DNA from 4 places in the Halobacillus sp. ABH2_015 genome. Region 1 is predicted to be linked to each of the others. Evidence: riboswitches for the same ligand, from Rfam matches in the RefSeq annotation. Region 1 holds a riboswitch; each other region holds the start of a gene.

The links. A riboswitch is a leader RNA that binds a small molecule or an ion and turns the genes downstream of it on or off. The one in region 1 is predicted to bind S-adenosylmethionine.
Region 2: linked by a shared signal. The riboswitch ahead of ACXAD6_RS19720 (methionine biosynthesis PLP-dependent protein) and the one ahead of ACXAD6_RS08205 (phosphoadenylyl-sulfate reductase) in region 1 are both predicted to bind S-adenosylmethionine.
Region 3: linked by a shared signal. The riboswitch ahead of ACXAD6_RS15360 (acetyl-CoA C-acyltransferase) and the one ahead of ACXAD6_RS08205 (phosphoadenylyl-sulfate reductase) in region 1 are both predicted to bind S-adenosylmethionine.
Region 4: linked by a shared signal. The riboswitch ahead of ACXAD6_RS13615 (methionine ABC transporter ATP-binding protein) and the one ahead of ACXAD6_RS08205 (phosphoadenylyl-sulfate reductase) in region 1 are both predicted to bind S-adenosylmethionine.

The regions. Positions count from the first base shown of each region.
Region 1 covers NZ_JBSWUG010000002.1:1,537,379-1,542,293, reverse strand. The annotation lists gene cobA (uroporphyrinogen-III C-methyltransferase) at 1-636, opposite strand, end outside; gene cysC (adenylyl-sulfate kinase) at 638-1,246, opposite strand; gene sat (sulfate adenylyltransferase) at 1,252-2,397, opposite strand; gene ACXAD6_RS08205 (phosphoadenylyl-sulfate reductase) at 2,412-3,140, opposite strand; SAM riboswitch class I at 3,228-3,342, opposite strand; SAM riboswitch class I at 3,540-3,642, shown strand; gene ACXAD6_RS08200 (sulfite exporter TauE/SafE family protein) at 3,740-4,648, shown strand; gene ACXAD6_RS08195 (DAK2 domain-containing protein) at 4,853-4,915, opposite strand, start outside.
Region 2 covers NZ_JBSWUG010000002.1:3,805,631-3,810,545, forward strand. The annotation lists gene metC (cystathionine beta-lyase) at 1-944, opposite strand, end outside; gene ACXAD6_RS19720 (methionine biosynthesis PLP-dependent protein) at 941-2,056, opposite strand; SAM riboswitch class I at 2,160-2,270, opposite strand; gene ACXAD6_RS19725 (DUF4385 domain-containing protein) at 2,379-2,825, opposite strand; gene glsA (glutaminase A) at 2,815-3,783, opposite strand; gene ACXAD6_RS19735 (cytochrome d ubiquinol oxidase subunit II) at 3,878-4,903, opposite strand.
Region 3 covers NZ_JBSWUG010000002.1:2,927,167-2,932,081, reverse strand. The annotation lists gene ACXAD6_RS15365 (acetoacetate--CoA ligase) at 1-769, opposite strand, end outside; gene ACXAD6_RS15360 (acetyl-CoA C-acyltransferase) at 790-1,944, opposite strand; SAM riboswitch class I at 2,016-2,123, opposite strand; SAM riboswitch class I at 2,191-2,295, opposite strand; gene ACXAD6_RS15355 (lactonase family protein) at 2,699-3,742, shown strand; gene ACXAD6_RS15350 (TcaA NTF2-like domain-containing protein) at 3,936-4,915, shown strand, end outside.
Region 4 covers NZ_JBSWUG010000002.1:2,566,818-2,571,732, forward strand. The annotation lists gene ACXAD6_RS13605 (MetQ/NlpA family ABC transporter substrate-binding protein) at 1-318, opposite strand, end outside; gene ACXAD6_RS13610 (methionine ABC transporter permease) at 342-1,010, opposite strand; gene ACXAD6_RS13615 (methionine ABC transporter ATP-binding protein) at 1,003-2,028, opposite strand; SAM riboswitch class I at 2,107-2,220, opposite strand; SAM riboswitch class I at 2,385-2,485, opposite strand; gene ACXAD6_RS13620 (TlpA family protein disulfide reductase) at 2,584-3,003, shown strand; gene ACXAD6_RS13625 (thioredoxin family protein) at 3,136-3,444, opposite strand; gene ACXAD6_RS13630 (toprim domain-containing protein) at 3,454-3,801, opposite strand; gene gcvH (glycine cleavage system protein GcvH) at 3,930-4,313, opposite strand; gene ACXAD6_RS13640 (arsenate reductase family protein) at 4,398-4,757, opposite strand.

The sequences.
Region 1 (4,915 bases):
ATCGATTGTTCCCTTCACCATTTTCTGGCTGTTCGTCGTTCCATTCTGGATAAGGGCCATCGGCGTATCTGGAGACCGCCCATATTTTTTCAGCCGATCACAAATCTCCGGAAGTCTTTTGACACCCATGTAGATGCACAGCGTATCCATGCTCTTGACGACCCGCTCCCAGTACGCTTCTTCATCTGTTCCTTTCTTACTGACCCCGGATATGAAAGCGACCGACGAGCTGTAATCCCTGTGGGTGACCGGAATGCCGGCGTAGGCAGGGGCAGCCGTCCCGGATGTAATTCCTGGAACGATCTCAAAAGGAATGGACCTTTTTGCAAGAGCTTCTGCTTCTTCCCCTCCGCGGCCGAACACAAATGGATCTCCTCCTTTAAGGCGTGTGACCACTTTCCCTTGAAGGGCGTATTTGACAAGAAGATGATTGATGGTTGACTGGGACAGTGCGTGATGATCGGGCCTTTTCCCACAGAAGACGAGCTCTGCCCCTGCTTTCGTTTCCTCAAGAAGATCCTGATTGATGAGCCTGTCATACAGAACAACATCAGCCTTCTGGACAGCTTTAAGACCTTTCACGGTAATCAAATCAATGTCTCCAGGACCTGCACCTACGATATATACTTTGGTCACGTTATCCCTCCTTGTCGTTCAGCCACTTTTTATCAATAAGAAGTTGAAAAATCTGTTCCGCACAGGTTTGGATGGAATGCTGGTCAGACCGAACGACACATTCCGGATTCACCGGTGCCTCGTAAGGAGCATCCACCCCGGTAAAACCGGAGATTTCCCCAGCCCTTGCTTTTTTATACAGTCCTTTAGGATCCCGGCTTTCACATTCCTCCACAGGACAGTCGACAAAGACTTCCATGAATTCTTCCTCTTCCAAAAGGGATCGGACCCGGTCACGGTCCTCCCTGTATGGAGAAATAAAAGCCGTCAAAACGATGGAACCATTGTCTGTGAACAATTTGGATACTTCACCGATCCGACGGATGTTCTCTGTCCGGTCGGCTTCAGAAAAACCAAGATCCCGATTTAATCCATGACGAACGTTATCCCCGTCAAGCAGGTAGGTTTGGATGCCGTGCTCAAAAAGAAGGCGGTTCAAATGGTTGGCAATGCTGGATTTACCAGCCCCTGAGAGACCGGTGAACCAGAGCACACCACTGAAATGACCATTTTTACTCCGGTAATCCTTTTTTTGGACGGCAGCTTCATGCCATGTTAAATTCGTTGCCATTCCATTCACCCCTTTACATCCGCTGTCTGTTGTTTAAGCCCTTCAATCAGCACTTCCACGACCTCCGGACGGCTGAACGTTTTCGGTGGTTTCTGGCCGCTCCGAAGCAGCTCGCGCACTTTTGTTCCTGATAAAATTACGTGATGCTCCTTGCTGTGGGGGCAGGTTTTATGAGAAGCCATTGCTTCACAGGCTTTGCAGTAGAAGCTGTGCTCAAAAAAGACCGGGGTTATTTCCAGCTCTCCTTCTTCAAAGTGGCTGAAGATTTTTTGAGCGTCATATGTACCATAGTAATCGCCGACACCTGCATGATCCCTCCCGACTATGAAATGGGAGCAGCCGAAATTCTTCCGGACAATCGCATGGAAGATGGCTTCCCGCGGGCCTGCATAGCGCATGGCCGCATTAAAAACAGCCAGCGTCACCCGGTTTTCCGGATAATATTCATCCAAGAGTACCTCATAACTTCTCATGCGCACATCACTCGGGATATCGTCGCTTTTCGTTTCTCCTACGAGCGGATTCAGAAATAGTCCATCTACGCTTTCCAGGGCCGCTTTTTGGATATATTCATGAGCACGGTGAACAGGATTACGCGTTTGGAAACCGACAACCTTTTCCCATCCGGCCTGTTGGAATCGTTCTCTTGTCTCTTCGGGATCAAGGTAGTAATGGTCTGAATGCTCCCGCTCCGGACGATGGAATACGTCAATTCTGCCACCGACATAATAATCCGGGCGCTTGTAAAGTTTACTGACCCCCGGGTGAGCGTCTTCTGTCGTTAAGTAAACATTTGCAGCTTCTTTCTGTTTATCCGGCTTGTAAATGTCTTCGATTTCGATCACACCGTAGATTGCCCCATCTTTCACAAGAGCCGCTTGACCATGTAACGAACGGGCCTGCTCTTCAGAAACAGGCAGTGTGATCGGGAGACTCCAGGGAGTGCCGTCTTTCAAACGAAGATTTTCAACGACGTGATCATAATCTTCCCTTGTTAAAAATCCTTGAAGCGGACTGTATGCCCCATTAGCGATTAAATCGATATCACTCAACGCCATCGCATCAAGCTCGATCCTTTGTTCCGGAAGCGTATCCGGCTGTGCTGTAAAACGATTGATTAACTGCCCGCCATGCGGTTGAATAATGGACATCATTCATCTCTCCTTTATTGTTTCGTATCTCCCGCTGTGTGGAGTCCACACTCGGTTTTATCAAATCCCTGCCATCTTCCTGAACGGCCGTCATCCAGCGCTTTCGCTGTGCAGGGGATGCAGCCGACACTTGGATAGCTTTGGTCATGTAATTCATTGTAATCCAAGCTATTTAGTCGGATATAAGTCCATACGTCTTCCCATGTCCAGTGAATTAAGGGGCATACCTTGATGGACTGGAAGCGTTCGTCCTTGTTGACGAAGTTCGTATGACTCCGGCTTGCAGATTGTTCTCTTCTTAATCCCGACATCCAGGCCGCCGCTCCTGTCAGGGCTTCTTCCAGCGGTTTGATTTTTCTGATGGCACAGCATTGGTCGGGATTCCTTTTCCAAAGGGCCGGACCATATTCCTCTGCCTGTTCTTCCACTGTCAATTCCGGCTTTTTCATATGGATGTTCAAATCCGGATACCTCTTTTTCACTTTGTCTATCAAATCATAGGTTTCCTGGAAATGAAGTCCAGTGTCCAGAAAAACGACGTCGGCATCCGGCTGTGCCTTTGCAATGAAGTCAAGCAGTACGATCGCTTCAGCACCGAAGCTGCACGCATAAACGAGCTGTTTTCCATAATGCCCGTAAGCCCATTGAATCACACTCTCTGCCCCTTTGTGTCCATCATCAATATCCATATGAAGTAAAGGATCCCCGGTGAATGTTCCATATGTCGGTGCACTCGTATTCATAAGCTCCTCCTTTCTTATCTTCAACAAAAAAACCTTTCTTCTGATGGTAAGAAGAAAGGAGAGTCATTATACATGATTCAACCGTTCTTCTTATCCTTCCAAGTGTTGATCACCTGCTGGAATTGGCACAGCTTCTGTTCATGACGACAGATCCGTTGCCGAGGCTTCCAAGGGCCAGTCCCTCCACCTCTCTCGATAAGAAAAATGTTTCCAGATTTTGTTCAAAAGATTTGATTCAAATATTAGACCCGATTTAAAGATATGTCAACATGCATTTTAAATATTACTAGTTTTCTGTTTATTTTATTGTAAACCATTGACAAATCGTCATCCATGTTTTAGCTTTGAATATATTATTCATGTACTTAGGAATTCCGCTTTCAGCGCGGGCTACATAAATCCTTATAAAGAGCCGGGGGAGGAAACTGGTCTGATGATCCCGCAGCAACCTCACATTGGAAAAGGTGCTCATTCCAGCAGACGGTGGTCTGAAAGATAAGGAGAGGAAGCTTGACCTCTTCTGGATGAAGAGGTTTTTTTGTGCCTCTTCATGGTTAAAACCAAGTAATCTTATGTGTTTAATCAAAAGGAGAGGTACGATGAAGAAATTACTTATATTTTCACTGGTTGGATTCTTTGCTCAATTGATGGATGGAGCCCTCGGAATGGGATTTGGTTTAAGCTCCTCCACCATCCTCCTCGCCTATGGAATGGCTCCGGCGGTGGCCTCCGCCTCTATTCATTTGTCCCAGATTGCTACAACGGCAGCTTCCGGGTTTTCCCATTATAAATTCGGCAACGTGGATAAGCGTCTCGTTTTGACTCTTGCTCTCCCCGGAGGGATCAGTGCCTTTGCCGGGGCTGCTCTGCTCAGCTGGATTCCAGGTGAGCTGATCCGTCCGTACATTTCCGTTTTTTTACTAGGGCTTGGCGTTTATGTGGTCATCCGCTTTTTACTGATGAATCGAGTGAAGCCCTTGCATACAGAAAAAAGACCATTTCGACGGCGCTTCTTGTTTCCCTTAGGTTTTCTGGGCGGTTTTCTTGATGCCGTGGGCGGCGGGGGTTGGGGGCCGGTAAATACACCTGTTCTCTTATCCAGCAAAGGAATCCTTCCCAGAAAAGTCATCGGCACCGTAGATACAAGTGAATTCATCGTTACTTTATCTGCTACGGCCGGCTTCCTGATCTTCCTTGGGTGGGAAGAGCTGAGCTGGATGCTTGTGCTCGCCTTTGTGATCGGTGGCGTTATTGCAGCCCCCCTCGCTGCCTGGCTTGTGAAAAAACTCCCCCCTCTCGTGCTTGGGGTAGCGGCGGGTGGATTTATCATTTTGACGAACAGCCGGACCCTGCTCACCTATGCCACATGGAGTGAACAGACCTTAGTTATCATCTACAGCCTGCTTCTTGCCGGATATGCTGCTGCCGTTATCTTCTCAGTTCGAAAATATATTCAACGGCACCGGCACCCGCAGACGGAAACACGGTTAAAAAAAGCGCAGTTCTAATGGAGAACTGCGCTTTCAGCTTATAGAATGACAAGCTTAGAAAACAAACCGCCAAGGCGTTTGTCTAATGGTCGATCAATATCCTCTGTGAAACCATTTCTTTCATCTCCGCTCCTGCATTCAGACCATAGACCATTACAAAAGGCTGCCGGGAAAAATCCCGACAGCCTGCGAACGCTGTTCTAAATCCAGAAGCGCTGCATTTTATTCGATAGAGAAGATATAGCTGTAAATCGGCTGGCCACCATGGTGGATTTCCACCTCTAA
Region 2 (4,915 bases), 2.3 Mb from region 1:
TTTGTGAATTGGCGGACCGCCTCCTCGTCACGGAGGCGGAACGATAGAACGGCTCCATACCCGTCGGATTGATACGTGTGGGTGGAATTCCCCGGATGACAGCGGAAGCCTGGGTAGTACACGTGCTCGACCAGAGGGTGACTGGATAAAGCTTCTGCGACTTTTGCCGCTGATTGAGATGATTGGGTGATTCGGCAGTGGAGTGTCTTCAGGCCGCGGAGCACGAGCCAGCAATCGTGTGCGCCCAGAATAGATCCGAAAGAATTCTGTAGAAAAGAAAGAGCCTCTGCGACATCTTCCCTGTTGGTCACAGCTAAGCCGGCAACGACATCACTGTGTCCGGCAATGAACTTCGTTGCACTATGGAGGACAAGATCGGCGCCAAGGTCGAGCGGACGCTGCAGGGCTGGTGTCATAAAGGTGTTATCGACAAAGGTGAGGCAGTTGTTCGCTTTGGCGAGTTTTGCCACTGCCCTTATATCAGTGATTTCAAGTGTTGGATTGGAAGGAGTTTCAATATATAACAGCTTCGTATTCGGCTTTATGGCTGTAGCCACTTCATGAAGATCGGTCATGTCAACAAAGGTGTGATCGATTCCAAAGCGGTGGAGAACATCGTGGATCATTCGGAAAGTCCCCCCGTATACGTCCTTGGTTATAACGATGTGATCCCCTTTGGATAAAAGCATGAACGCTGTGGAAATCGCTGCCATTCCGGAGGCGAAAGCAAAGCCTTTCGTGCCGTTTTCAAGGCCGGCGATCGTCTCTTCCAACGCTGTTCTTGTCGGGTTTCCCGACCGGCTGTAGTCGTAATCCCCCGGTGTGTCAAAATCCTGTTGGTGAAAGGTTGAGGCCTGTTGGATCGGGACACTCACCGCTCCGGTCTGCGGATCGAACTTCTGGTCGTTGTGAAGCAGGCGGGTCTGCAGGGAATGGGTATTCATTGGACGGATTCCTCCTTAGGTAATTGACTCAAAGTAGATTGAAGATCTCTCAAAAGATCATCGATGTGCTCCACGCCTACGGAAAAACGGAGCAGTTTATTGCACACGCCGTAGCGGACGCGTTCTTCTTCAGGGATATCGGCGTGGGTCTGGGTGGCGGGGTAGGTGATGAAGCTTTCCACACCTCCGAGACTTTCCGCGAAACTGATTAAATTCAATCCTCTTAGAAAAGGATCGATCCAGGCTTCTTCCTTTAGTCGGAAGGACACCATGCCGCCTTTTCCTGGGTAGAAAATATCACTCACACATGGATGATCCTCCAAGAATTGAACGACGGCTTTCGCGTTGCCTTCATGCTGCCTCATTCGTAGAGGCAGGGTTTTCATGCCGCGCATGACGAGCCAGGAGTCAAACGGCGACAGGACAGCTCCGGATGTATTTTGATGAAAAGCGAGCTTTTCGCTGATGTCTGCGCCTTTACTGACAAGCAGTCCGGCCAGAACATCGTTATGTCCGGCCAGGTATTTCGTCGCGCTGTGAATGACGACGTCCGCTCCTTCCTTCAGCGGCTGCTGGAGAACTGGTGTATAAAGGGTGTTGTCGACTATCAGCAGGAGGTCTTGTTTTTCTGCTAGTCCGGCCATCTGCCTGATGTCGGTTTGGTGCATGAGCGGATTTGTCGGAGTTTCAATGTAAACGGCTTTCGTACGTTCGGTCACATAAGAAGGCAGGTCATTCAGCTTTTCGTTTTCCAGGTAGGTAAACTGCAGACGGTAACGCTCCTTCATATGTTCAAATAAGCGGTAGGTCCCTCCATATAAATCTTCGGATACGAGAATTTCATCTCCTTCGCGGAAAAGAGAGAGGACGGTCTGGATGGCGGACATTCCGGAACTGAAGGCAAAACCTGCATCACCTTCTTCGATATCGGCGATGGAGGCTTCCAGGATTTTTCTTGTCGGGTTGCCCGTCCGCGTATAATCAAACCCTGTAGATTCCCCGAGCCCTGGGTGCCGGTAAGGGGTGGAAAAGTAAACCGGTGGGTTGATCGCTCCATACGGTTCGTTCCGCTGGTTTCCTGTCTGGACGAATTTTGTTTCCGTGTGACACATAAAAATACTCCTTTCGTTTATGAACCGATCAAGAGAGGAAGCAGTGTGAAAACAAAAAGGACGCCTTCTCTAAGAAGAAGGCGTCCTGGATATCCAAGGCTTCTTCTTATCTTTCAAGTTGATCAACAACTTGCTGGAGTTAGCACCCTTCTGGTCGATACCAGGGGTTGCTGAGGCTTCACAGGGCCAGTCCCTCTGCCTCTCTTGATAAGAATATAATTGTAAGTTCATGTAAATGTTGATGACTACTCTACACTACTCAGAAAGTTTTGACAATATGCATGCGGAAGATTTTCCAATTTTTAATCGGAACGTCCTGATTTTATCCGTATTCCTTTTGGTGGGCCCGTTTTTTCTCAAGGTATTCTTCATCTTCGCGGACTTTGATCCATTTCTCTTCGAAAATCCGGGCTGATTCTGCTTTTTCCTCATCTATATCCCGGTCATTGATATCTCCATCGTCATCGTATTTTTTTCCGCCTTTATAATTGGCGTACCGTCGCGAGCGTGTATACCCCATCTGGAGGAATTTACGGGCCATATCCATGCCGACAAAATCATCGTTTTTCTTATACTCTTCGAACATGGCGTAGATTTTTTCTGACGACTCTTTTGCGATCTCAGGTGTTTTGAAGCGCCAGTGCTGCAGAATTTCACTTTTGTAGGGCTCGACGAGAAGCACCCCCTGTTCTCCGCGCCCGACGCGGTATTTTCCGGGTTCTTCTCTGAAATCAATGGAATCAAAATCCAGATCGTAATCAAAAGGCATGGTCCTTCGTCCTTTCTGTATTTTCTATGCCGAACATATTTAATTTCAGGTCCCTGGACATTTTTTTGATCAAAGCGCCGCCGGCTGTACTGTTTCCCTTTTCATCAATGGCAGGGCCGACGACACCGATGCCCATTCTTCCAGGAACCGTACCGATGATGCTCCCGGATACTCCGCTTTTACACGGGAATCCAGCTTCGACTGCGTAGTGACCGGAGGAGTTGTACATCCCGGAGGTCATCATGATGGCTTTTACGGTTCTTAGGTGGTGGGCAGGAATCAAGCTTTCTTCCGTATCTGGATCGAGACCGCCTTTAGCAAGGAACAAGCCGACCCGGGCAAAGTCATGACAGCACATCATGACTGAATTCATACGATAGTATAAATCCAGCGCTTCTTCCACATCGGTCACAAGGGTTCCTGTGCTGTGCATAAAGTAGGCGAGGGAACGGTTGCGCGAGCCGTTCGCCTTTTCTGCTTCGTACATCTCACCGCTCATTTCTAGATGATCGTTGCTGGTGATTTTCTTTAAGAAATTCATGTAGCGGTCGAACCGGTTTTCCACGCTCTGTCCTTTAATAAGGGAAGCTGTAGCGATGGCGCCCGCGTTAATCATCGGATTGAAAGGCTTGCTTGTGTCATAGGATTCCAGCTGGCTGATGGAATTGAAGAAATCTCCCATCGGCTCCATTCCTACAGTTTGAAAAACACGGTCCTTTCCGAAGTCCTGGAGAGCAAGCATCAAGCTGATGACTTTTGAGGTACTCTGCATCGGAATGTATTTATCATGATCCCCGGCGCTGTAACTCGAGCCGTCTGTCGTGATGATGCTGACGCCGAGGTAGTCTTTATTTGCCTCCCCGTAATCAGGAAGGTTCATATTCACCTTTCCTTGAGAAGCATAGGGACGGCTGTCTTCAATGGCTTCTTCCAAATAGGAGTTCGATAGTTCTGTCATAGCGTTTCTCCTTTTTTGTAGTTCAGTACCCTTTTACAGAAAGTGGGTAAACAAAAAAGAGCAGCCATCCCCGCAGGGAAGTGGCTGCATGTGCTTACTGCTGCTTTAAGTAGCGCCGGTCTTTCAGGAACAACCTCCAGAATAAATAGAAGGCTGGAATCAAAATTCCGAACCCGACGGCGTAAACGATCAGCATCGGATAGAAGGTGGACGCGTTGGTGAACCCATCGCTGACTGTTAAATCCGGGTAAATCAAGTACGGCAGGTGGGCGGATCCGTAGGCATAAATAGCGAATCCGTACTGCAGCACGATCATGATGACGGCAGGTCGGGCCCGTCCCTTTCTTCCGTCCGGTTTTTTCAAAAACAAAAGAACATAGCCGATCAGGAAAAACAATAAGGAAAGACCGAAGATGAGCCAGTTCTGCTCAATATTATCAACGATCCAACCAGCTTCTTCAGGAAACGTTCCAATGGTCAGCATAGCGACGGCGATGCTGACAGGTCCGAGCCAAAGAGCATGTTTCCGGAAGGTATCATACGCGTCCCAATCTTCGGCTTCCTTGGCATAATCCATTAAGAAGACGGAAGAAATGAACAGTTCTGTCGAAAGGCCGAACAATACGTGCATGTACAGCGTCGGATGGGTCAGAAGATCTCCGTATTCCAACCGTGGATAATCATCTTCGAAACTGATGAACCCACCGAGGGTGATCGGGAGAATACTAACGAGCAGGGCAGGAATGATCAGCCCTGTGACCCCGGAGGTGACACGAAGGAGTCCGACAAATTTCCCAGCATAGTGCTGGAACACCATAAAGGTGGTGCGGATCGTCAGGAGCAGCAGTCCGAGCGCGACAGGAACAAGCAGGACACTGCTCAGAAGCGTCGTTGCATAAGGGAAAAACGTGACCACAGATACGACGAAGATGACGAGGAATACATTGGTGACCTCCCACGTCGGAGATAAAAAGCGGTTCGCAATCTGGGAGGCGCTTTTCTCTTCACTTTTTCCATAAATCATCCCCCAGAACCCTGCTCCAAAATCAAGAGAGCCAAGCATTGCGTAAATGAACAGCAGGCTCCACAAAATGGTGACGGCCAGTGTTGAAGCTTCCATGAAATGTTCTTC
Region 3 (4,915 bases), 1.4 Mb from region 1:
GTTGGAACACAGGCTCTTCGGCTTCATTGCGGCAAAGCTCGTCCCAGGATAGAGTCGGGATGCCTTCAATTGACGTTTCTCCTCCGAACGTGACGACCGCGGATAGTCCTTCCAGGTGCTTGGTCGTCTGTTTGATTTTATCTTCGATATCGAAGGGCTTCTGCTTATATTGATAGGAGAGTGCCGCGATCAATACTTTCGGTTTCACCTGACCAATGCGGTCGACGATTCCTTTTGTTCCGAAGTCCGGGGAGCAGGATGTCCAGGTGGCGCCTAGTGATGTCGTAGCAAGCAGAGCGACGAGTCCCTGGATATCGTTCGTCGTGATGCCGGCGACACAGTCACCTTCCTGGACACCCAATTGTTTGAACCCTTCCTGGGCTTTGGCCACGGATTGTTTCAGTTCCTGCAGCGTGATGCTTCGGGTGAGTCCTTCCTCATTCGCTTCATAAGCCGCGATCCGGTCAAGCGACCCGCGCAGCAGGTTTTCAGCGAAATTCAAGCGGGCGTCCGGAAACCATGCACTATCCGGCATCGAAGGACCGGGAACAAACACACGGTCTCCCTTTTCTCCGATGATCCCTGCGTAATCCCATACGGCCGACCAAAACTCGGAAAGGTGGGAAACGGACCAGCGGTGGAAACGTTCATAAGGGAAGAGCGCCTGGTTGGTATAGTTAGCAAAAGCTTTGATATGCGACTGTTCGATGCGTTCGTTTGATGGTTCCCACAGGTAAGGGGAACGCTGAGCTGTAATGGGTGTATTCATGGGACTTGTCTCCTTTCGAATTATGAATGGGGAACGTCGATCAACAGGGCCATCCCCTGGCCGCCACCGCCGCAAAGGGAAGCGATGCCTTTCCCTCCGCCGCGTCGTTTCAGTTCATGGGCAAGCGTCAGAACGAGCCGGAAGCCTGTCCCGCCTAAAGGGTGGCCGAGAGCGATCGCACCGCCGTTCACATTGACGCGGTCATAATCAATTCCGAGTTCCCGGCAGCTGGCAATCACGACACTGGCAAAGGCTTCATTGATTTCAAACAAATCGATATCGTCCGTGGTCAGCTGATGTTTGTCTAACAGCTTCTGAATGGCCTGTGATGGCTTCGTTTGTAAACTCGGATCCGGTCCGGCAATCTCTGACCAGTCGATGATTTCCGCCAGTGGCTGTTGGCCGAGGGCTTCCGCTTTTTCCTTCGTGGTAACGATCCCAACGCTCGCGCCGTCCGTCATTTGAGAGGCATTGCCTGCGGTGATCGTGCCTTCGCGTGAAAAGGCGGGAGAGAGATTTGATAATTTTTCGGCTGTCGTCCCTTTACGGATGCCTTCATCTTCTGCGAGTCGTTCAGTAAAAGGAGCGATTTCCGGCTCCAGCCAGCCATTTTCCTGAGCGTCCGCTGCCCGCTGCTGGGAAAGGGCGGCGTATTCATCTTGTTCCTCCCGGCTGATGTCGAAGGAGCGGTTTTTCTCATCGGTGAGAGCTCCCATCGATACATCGCTCAAGGCGCACCATAACCCGTCGTTCAGTAAGGTGTCCTTCAGCAGGCTGTGACCAAGTCCGGAGGAAGCTCGGACAGGAGCGGTATGAGGAGCATTCGTCATCGAGTCGAATCCGCCGACGATATACAGCTCCCCTTCCTTCAATTGCAGCCTCCGGGAGGCGTCGGTAACTGTAGCGATGCCTCCCAAACAGACATTGTTCAGTGTGATAGCGGGTGTAGCGATATCCACCCCCGCTTGATAAGCGGCCTGTCTCGCAGGATTTTGGCCTCCTCCCGCCTGAATCACCTGGGCGAGGAGCACGCCATCTGCTTTTTTCGCGGCTGGGTTTCTCTCTAATAGAGCGCTCAGCGCATGAGACCCAAGTTCTGCTGCGGATTTCTTTTTCAAAGCCCCTTTCCACTTACCGAAGGGGGTGCGGATGCCGTCTAGAAGTACTGTCGTCATTTATGGAACAACTCCTGTTTTTAAAATAGTAAGAGCCCTCTTCACAAAAATAAGAAGAGGGCTCTCGGCTCTTCTTATCTTCCAGGATTGTCTCCTGCAGGAATTAGCACCTTTTCAAGCTGTTGCTTGCTGGTTGCCGGGCGTCAACGGGCCAGTCCCTCTGCCTCTCTGGATAAGAAATCGGTATTCAATTGGAAACTATAAAACCTCTCTATCAAAGATAGAGAGGTTAGAGATTGTAAGCATCTCTTATCTTCCTGAGCATTCACTCAGTAGGATTTGGCACCTTGCTATCAATATAGCGGTTGCCGGGTTTCACAGGGCCAGTCCCTCCACCTCTCTGGATAAGATGTTCTTCCTTTATTTGGTTAAGTGCCATGTTAGCAGGGGAAAGGATAGGTGTCAATGGATTTGATAGAAAAGTTAGAAAATTCATTTTGTTCTGTGACTGGTGGTGAACGTGTGAACCGCTTTAACATTAGGGCTTGCCGATTCTTTCAATTATGCGGGGCACTTCACGAGAAAAATGAAGGCATCTATCAATTCGTCCATCATCCATTCTCCGATGGTTCCTGCGGCTACATAACGTTTCACTGATTAGATGATACCTTACAGGTAGAGCTGCTTTTAGATTTATGAGCAGAGATTTTAATAACTTTCGATATTCATAAATGGATAATGATTCAGCCTCTTTTGTCTTTATGAGATAATGGGTATGGTAATTACTGATACTATTCAATAAAGGAGTTTTACTATGCCGGAATATGTTGGTTACATCGGTACGTACACCAAACAGGAAAGTAAAGGCGTCTATCAGTTCACCCTGGATACAGACGCTAAGGAACTGAAAAATATTCAGCTGGCTGCAGAATTGCAGAACCCTACGTACGTCACCGTGAGTGATGATCAAAAGAATCTTTACGCGGTTTCCAAAGACGGGGAAAACGGCGGTGTCACGTCCTTTTCTATCAATGCAGAAACGGGAGAACTCACAAAATTAAACGCTCAGACAGCTGCGGGCTCTCCGCCGTGTCACGTGAGCGTGGATCATTTGAATAACAATGTTGTCACGGCTAACTATCATACAAAAGAAGTGGTCTCCTACCTGACCAATGAAGATGGATCGTTGAATCCTGCAGTTTCAATCGTGGAGCATGAAGGTACCGGCCCTCATGAGCGTCAGGAAAAGCCGCACATGCACTATGCAGGCTTTACCCCTGATGAAAAATACGTGATAGCGATTGACCTTGGCAGCGATCGTGTTATTACTTACGCCGTAGACAATGGCGAGTTGAGCCAGGTGCAGGTGTTCAACACGAAACCGGGTTCCGGTCCGCGTCACATTACTTTCCACCCGAACAAAAAGTATGCCTACGTGATGACGGAGCTCAGCTCAGAAGTGCTTGTCCTTCATTATGATGAAAAGGACGGCAGCTTCACCGAGCAGCAGGCCATTGCCGCAATCCCTAAGGACTTTGATGAAACCAATGATGGCAGTGCCATTCATATTTCTTCAGATGGACAGTTTGTTTATGCCGGCAACCGCGGGCATAATTCCATCGCTGTTTATGAAGTTAACCAGGATACAGGGAAACTTACTTTTGTAGAGTGGACCTCGACAGAAGGGAACTGGCCGCGTGATTTCGTGATGGATCCTTCCGAGGAGTTCCTGATTGCGACGAACCAGAAGTCCAATACGATGACGTTGTTCGAGCGGGACAAATCAACCGGCAGGCTGACGCTTGTTCAGTCCGATGTATTCGTACCCGAGCCGGTCTGCGTGAAGTTTATAAAGTAAATAGACAAATAGGAAGAAGAGGGCGTCCCATGGAGGGATGTCCTCTTCTTTTTTATGGAAAAAGGGACAGTCATACACCCCCGGCCGTTTGAGTATAGTTAATTACTCCCCATTATATGGAACTAAATCAGGGGAAGGGAGGAAGGTACATAGCAGGCGGGGAAACACCTTCAAGGGCGAGGGAGGTCGCTGGATGGAAGTATGTAAACACTGCGGTCATGAGATGGGCGGGGAAGAAACCTTTTGTACCGAATGTGGTGCACCCAAGGATGCTCCGCTGACCCGGTCGGGAGCAAAAGCGCCAAGACCACCGATACCGCGGAAAAAGAAAATCACGCTGATCTCGATAGGGGCGGTTTTTGTTGTGCTGCTGACCGCTCATTTGATTTTGTCATCGATGCTTGACCCGACGACGAAGATCCGGGCGATGGATCGTGCGGTCACGAATAATGATGCGGGAGCTTTTGTAAGTGAGTTGTCCCTGGATGAAAAAGCATGGCTGAATGAAAAGGAATACCTGCAGTATATGAAGGAAAATGATTGGGAGACCATCCGTGAACAGATGCTGGAAGCCGTCAGCGGACAACAGCGGTTCGATACCATCATCCGCGATGAATACGGCAGCCCGCTTTTGTCTGTCAAAAAAACAACCGTGATTCCTGGGATGTACAAGACGTATGAAATTGAAGCGGTTCCGACTGAGATCAGATTCTTAACGAACATGGATGATGCTTCCTTTACAGTCGGCAAAGAAAAAATCACCGTGGAGAATGCTGCCGAGGACGAAGTTAATGCCAAAGCCTACCCTGGTGTGTATAAAGTTGAGGGAGAGGCATCGAACGTATATGGGAAGTTCAAGGACACGTGGGAATACCAGGTGCTGGCGGAGGAATCGGATTACTATATGGAACTATATTTTGCAGGGACTACGTATGATGTCGATACCAACCAGCCGGAAGCGATTCTTTTTGTCAACGGAAAGAGTACGAAGAAGTCGCTGAATGAGCTGGGCGTCATCGGTCCTGTGCCGGACGGAAACAAGCTGGCCCTTCATGCGGAGTGGACAAACGATAAGAAAGAGGTGGTCAAGTCCGGACAGATCCGTACGGAGGATGGCGACTACTGGGGTGAGCTGAGTTTTTATTTTGAGGAAGAACTGGAGGAACCGGAGGA
Region 4 (4,915 bases), 1.0 Mb from region 1:
AAAATCGTAATCATCATTATCCTGCTCTTGAAGTTCCATATAAGGAATCGTCTGGAAATAGTTTGCATCAATACGTCCTTCGGCCAAATCCTGGTTTGGAAGGATGTAATCCTGGTATTCCTCGATATTTAACGTGATCCCTTCTTCTTCAAGAAGCGGCTTTGCTTCTTCAAGAACTTCAGCGTGAGGAACACTTGTTGCTCCTACTGTAATTTCCGTATTTCCTTCACCGCTGGAGGAATCTTCCTCAGAAGAACCGCAGGCGGCAAGAACAAGAACGAATAACAGCGCAACCGCTGTTGTCCAGATTTTTTTCATGAATAATCTCTCCCTTTTGTTTTTTATCTTTTGTCCAATTTACGGGAAGCATAATCACCGATGAATTGGAAAATAAACACAATAATAATGATAAGCACCGTGCAAATGAAGACCACATCAAAATTACTACGCTGGAAACCGTAGAAATAAGCAAAGTCTCCAAGACCACCGGCACCAATCGCACCCGCCACGGCGGTATAACCAATCAGTGCAATGGCGGTCACCGTAATTCCTGAAATAAGGGCAGGCATGGATTCAGGCAGCAGGACTTTGAAGATGATCGTTGATGATTTAGCCCCCATCGCCTTCGCTGCCTCTACGACACCTTTTTCCACTTCCTTCAATGCAATCTCAACAAGTCTCGCGTAAAACGGAGCTCCTCCGATAATTAACGCCGGAAGGGCTGCGTTCGGACCGCGGATCGTTCCAATCAAGAAGTCTGTAAACGGGAACAGAAGCAGGATCAATATAATAAAAGGAATGGCACGGAAAATGTTTACGACAGAAGCTGTCACTGCATTGACCACTTTGTTCTGCCAGAGCCCTCCCGGACCAGATAAATAAAGCAGCAGGCCGAGCAGAATCCCGAGGATAAATGTGCCGGCTACGGAAATCAGAGTCATATACAACGTTTCATTTGTTGCTGTAATCATGTCTTCCATGCGTACGTTTGGCAGTAATCCATTAAGCATCCGGGTTCACCTCCACTTCCACAGAAGTCGAGCGTATATATTCGATTGCCCGGGCTGCTTCCTCATCGTCTCCTTCAAACTGAACAAACATCGTTCCGTAAGCTCCTTTTTGCGTCTGCGTGATCTTCCCGTGAAGAATATTCACATCCAGGACGAACTTCCTGGAGACCTCACTGATCAGCGCTTGGTTGGTACTCTCTCCTACAAAATGCAGCCGGACAATTTTTCCGGACTGGTACTTATCTTTGATCAATTTCAGAGAGTGCTCTTTTTCCTGATCACCCATCACCTGATCGACGAATTTCTTCGTCACTGGCTGATCTGGATGAAGAAATACGTCCAGAACATCTCCCTTTTCAACGATTTTCCCCTGCTCCATGACTGCCACCTGATGACAGATCTTACGAATGACATGCATTTCGTGAGTAATCAAAACTATGGTCAGTCCGAGTTTTTCATTGATGTCTACAAGAAGATCCAATATGGAGTCTGTCGTTTCCGGATCCAGAGCGGATGTCGCTTCATCACAAAGGAGGACTTTCGGGTTGTTGGCCAGCGCCCTGGCAATTCCTACACGCTGTTTCTGTCCACCACTCAACTGGGATGGGTAGGAGTTTCCTCTGCCGGATAAACCGACCAGATCGATCAGTTCGTTCACTCTTTTGCTCCGTTCTTCCTTTGGTACACCGGCAATTTCCAACGGAAAAGCGATGTTATCATAAACCGTTCTGGACCAAAGCAGGTTGAAGTGCTGAAAAATCATTCCGATATCCTGGCGGGCGATACGCAGTTTATTCTTACTGAGGCCCGTTAAATCCTGATCACCGACGTGGATGCTGCCCTCTGTTGGATCCTCCAGTCGGTTCAACAGCCGGATAAAAGTACTTTTACCCGCTCCACTATAACCAATGACACCGTAGATTTCCCCTTTATTTATTGTAAGGCTTAAGCCATCAACAGCTTTCACTTCCCGATCCTTCGTTTGAAAAACTTTAGAAAGATCCTTGATTGTAATCATGATGTGTTCCCTCCCATTCAAAAAACGCCATTCTGTTCGAGAACAGAATGGCGTTTCAATAACAATGTATCTTCTGTTCTCTCATCTGTCAGAGCTGTTATGCTCTGCAGGATTTGGCACCTTGACAGGTCGGTTACACCTGCTGGTTGCCGGGCATCGTAGGGCCAGTCCCTCCGCCACTCTGGATAAGAGATTTTAGCTTATTAAATTATTACTGCTTTAATTCATTTCATAACTACAAAGTGGATTTTAGCACTCTGCCACCAGCGTGTCAACATAAATGAGCTACTTTTCAGAAAAGAAGAACATCTGGATATGCAAAAAAGTCTCTCCTAAAATAGAAGAGACTTTAGTGGATCTCATCTATCAAAGCTTTACGCTCCGCAGGATTTAGCACCGTGCTTTTGCCGGTTGCCGGGTTTCAAAGGGCCAGTCCCTCCACCACTCTGGATAAGTTATGATGTCGCTGTGAAATTATATGTTATGTTAGCATGGAGTCTATACGGACGTCAAAGATAATAATCAGGTATATTTTTACAGTAAGGAGATGAAATCATGAAGGAACGTGCTCCTCAATTTGAGCTTTCTTATATAAATCAGCCCTCCACCTATCGTCTGAGCGACCATTTCGGAAAGGTGATCGTCCTGACTTTCTGGGCATCCTGGTGTCCTGACTGCGGGAGAGACTTACCTAAAAAAGAGCAGCTCTTTGAAACGATGGACAAAGAAAAAGTGGAGCTGGTTACGATTAACGTTCCCGGTCGTGAACGCAGCCCTGATGCCGGAAAGGAATATGCTGAAAAATTTCTTAACCAGCCTACCTTGATTGATGATTGGCGAAGCTTATACGATACGTTCGGCTGCAAGGGCGTCCCTTCCACTATTATCATAGATCAGGAAGGCAGGGTCCACGAATCGTTCGGTGATAAAGCTTCCTTTCTCGATATCGTCCAGTCCCTGGGGGAAATTGTTTAATCATCAAAACAGCGGAAGGCCTACCACCCGCTTATCACTGGTCATACGGCCGATGAATAAAACCCGCCCTGCCTATGCAGGACGGGTTTTTTACCGTTTTTATCTTGTCATTTCCCGGGGAATAAAGGCGGGTTATAGATAGGGAATGATCTTTTCATACATGTGTGGGACGGATTGAAAAGCATAGACCTTTTCAAGAACTTCTCCTTTATGGGTAATCAAGAGGCATGGAACACTTTCCACTCGATATTGTTCCATCAATGCAGGATGCAGAGAGGCGTTCATTTCCGAGAATAGTGTTTTTTTATACATCTCTTCCAAAGTTATCAGCATCTTGCGGGCAAGGTGGCACGTCCCGCAAAAAGGGCTGTGAATAAATGTCATCGTTTTTTCATCCGAGGACAGCACCCAGGCTGCCTCATTTTGTATTAAATTCTGCAAAGCTTCCTCCTAAATTAAATACATCGACTTCACGCTGAAATGACGGCTTAACAGGGCACGGGCGAGTTCCGGCTCGGGAGTAGCCGCCACTTCTCTAAAGGCTTTATCAATATAAATATGCTCTGCGTGCGGAAGTTCCTCTGTCAGCATCTTCCGTAGTTTAAAACCGGAATCATCTTCATCCACAAGGATATAGACCGATCGTTCATCCAGGTTATGTTCAAAGATCATTTCTTCCATTCGCTCAATACCGAGCGTCCCATGGGTACAGATGATTTCGATTTTCTCATCCAGTACTTTGTTCAATTTCTTCTTATCTGTAATCCCTTCAACAATCAAAATCCGTTCTCCATCCATCTTCATCACCTACTATATAGAAACAGACCATGCCATATGGCATGGTCTGAACATGATTAAGATCAAGCACGATCATGTCAGACAAGGAATCATCAGTCCTGCCTGTACAACGGGCTTACTTGTTTTGATTAATCTTCATCAATCATCGCTTCATATTCTTCAGAAGACATCAGCTGCTCAACTTCTGAAGAATCGCTTGGTTCAACAACAACCATCCAGGCTTTATCATAAGGAGACTCATTCACAAACTCAGGGCTGTCTTCCAAATCTTCATTCACTTCTACAACTTTACCGCTGATCGGTGCATATAATTCGGAAACGGTTTTTACAGATTCCACACTTCCGAAAGGCTCGTCTGTTTTTAGTTCTTCTCCCACTTCAGGAAGCTCAACAAAAACGATGTCGCCAAGTTCAGATTGAGCAAAATCCGTGATTCCGACTCTGACTTTTTCTCCTTCTTCTTTCACCCATTCGTGTTCCTGAGAATAACGTAGATCTTTTGGTAAGCTCATATTCGATTACCTCCACAGTTCTTGTTTTTGTTTAATGACAGTTATAAACATAAAAGCCTTCTGCTTTTATTTCCAATGTTCTGCTCATCGGCCCCAGACGTTTTCAAATTCATCGGCTTTGAAACCAACAGTGACATTTGTTCCATCAGTGACGATGGGCCGTTTGATGAGCATCCCGTCTGAAGCGAGCAGGCGCAGCATTTCTTCTTCATCTGCATCTTTCAGCTTTTCCTTCAGGTTTAACTCCCGATACTTCTTCCCACTGGTGTTGAAAAATTTCTTAACCGGTCGTTCACTCCTGGCCGTGAGGTCCTTCAACTCTTCCTGTGAAGGGGGATGTTCAACAATATGTACAGATTCGTAAGGAACCCCTTCATCATCCAGCCATTTTTTCGCTTTTTTACAAGTACCGCAGTTTGGGTACCAGTAGAAGGTAACAGGCATATGCTCCTCCTCCTTCCAACTTGTTACGTCTTATTTTATCACAATGGAGACAATCTTTTCATTGAAAATTACTTTTCCCTCCAATTCCTTTTTCATTCTTTTACATCCTTCCTTCTCTTTATTCAAATGCCTCCAAAAACACTTTTTCCCGGGAAAAT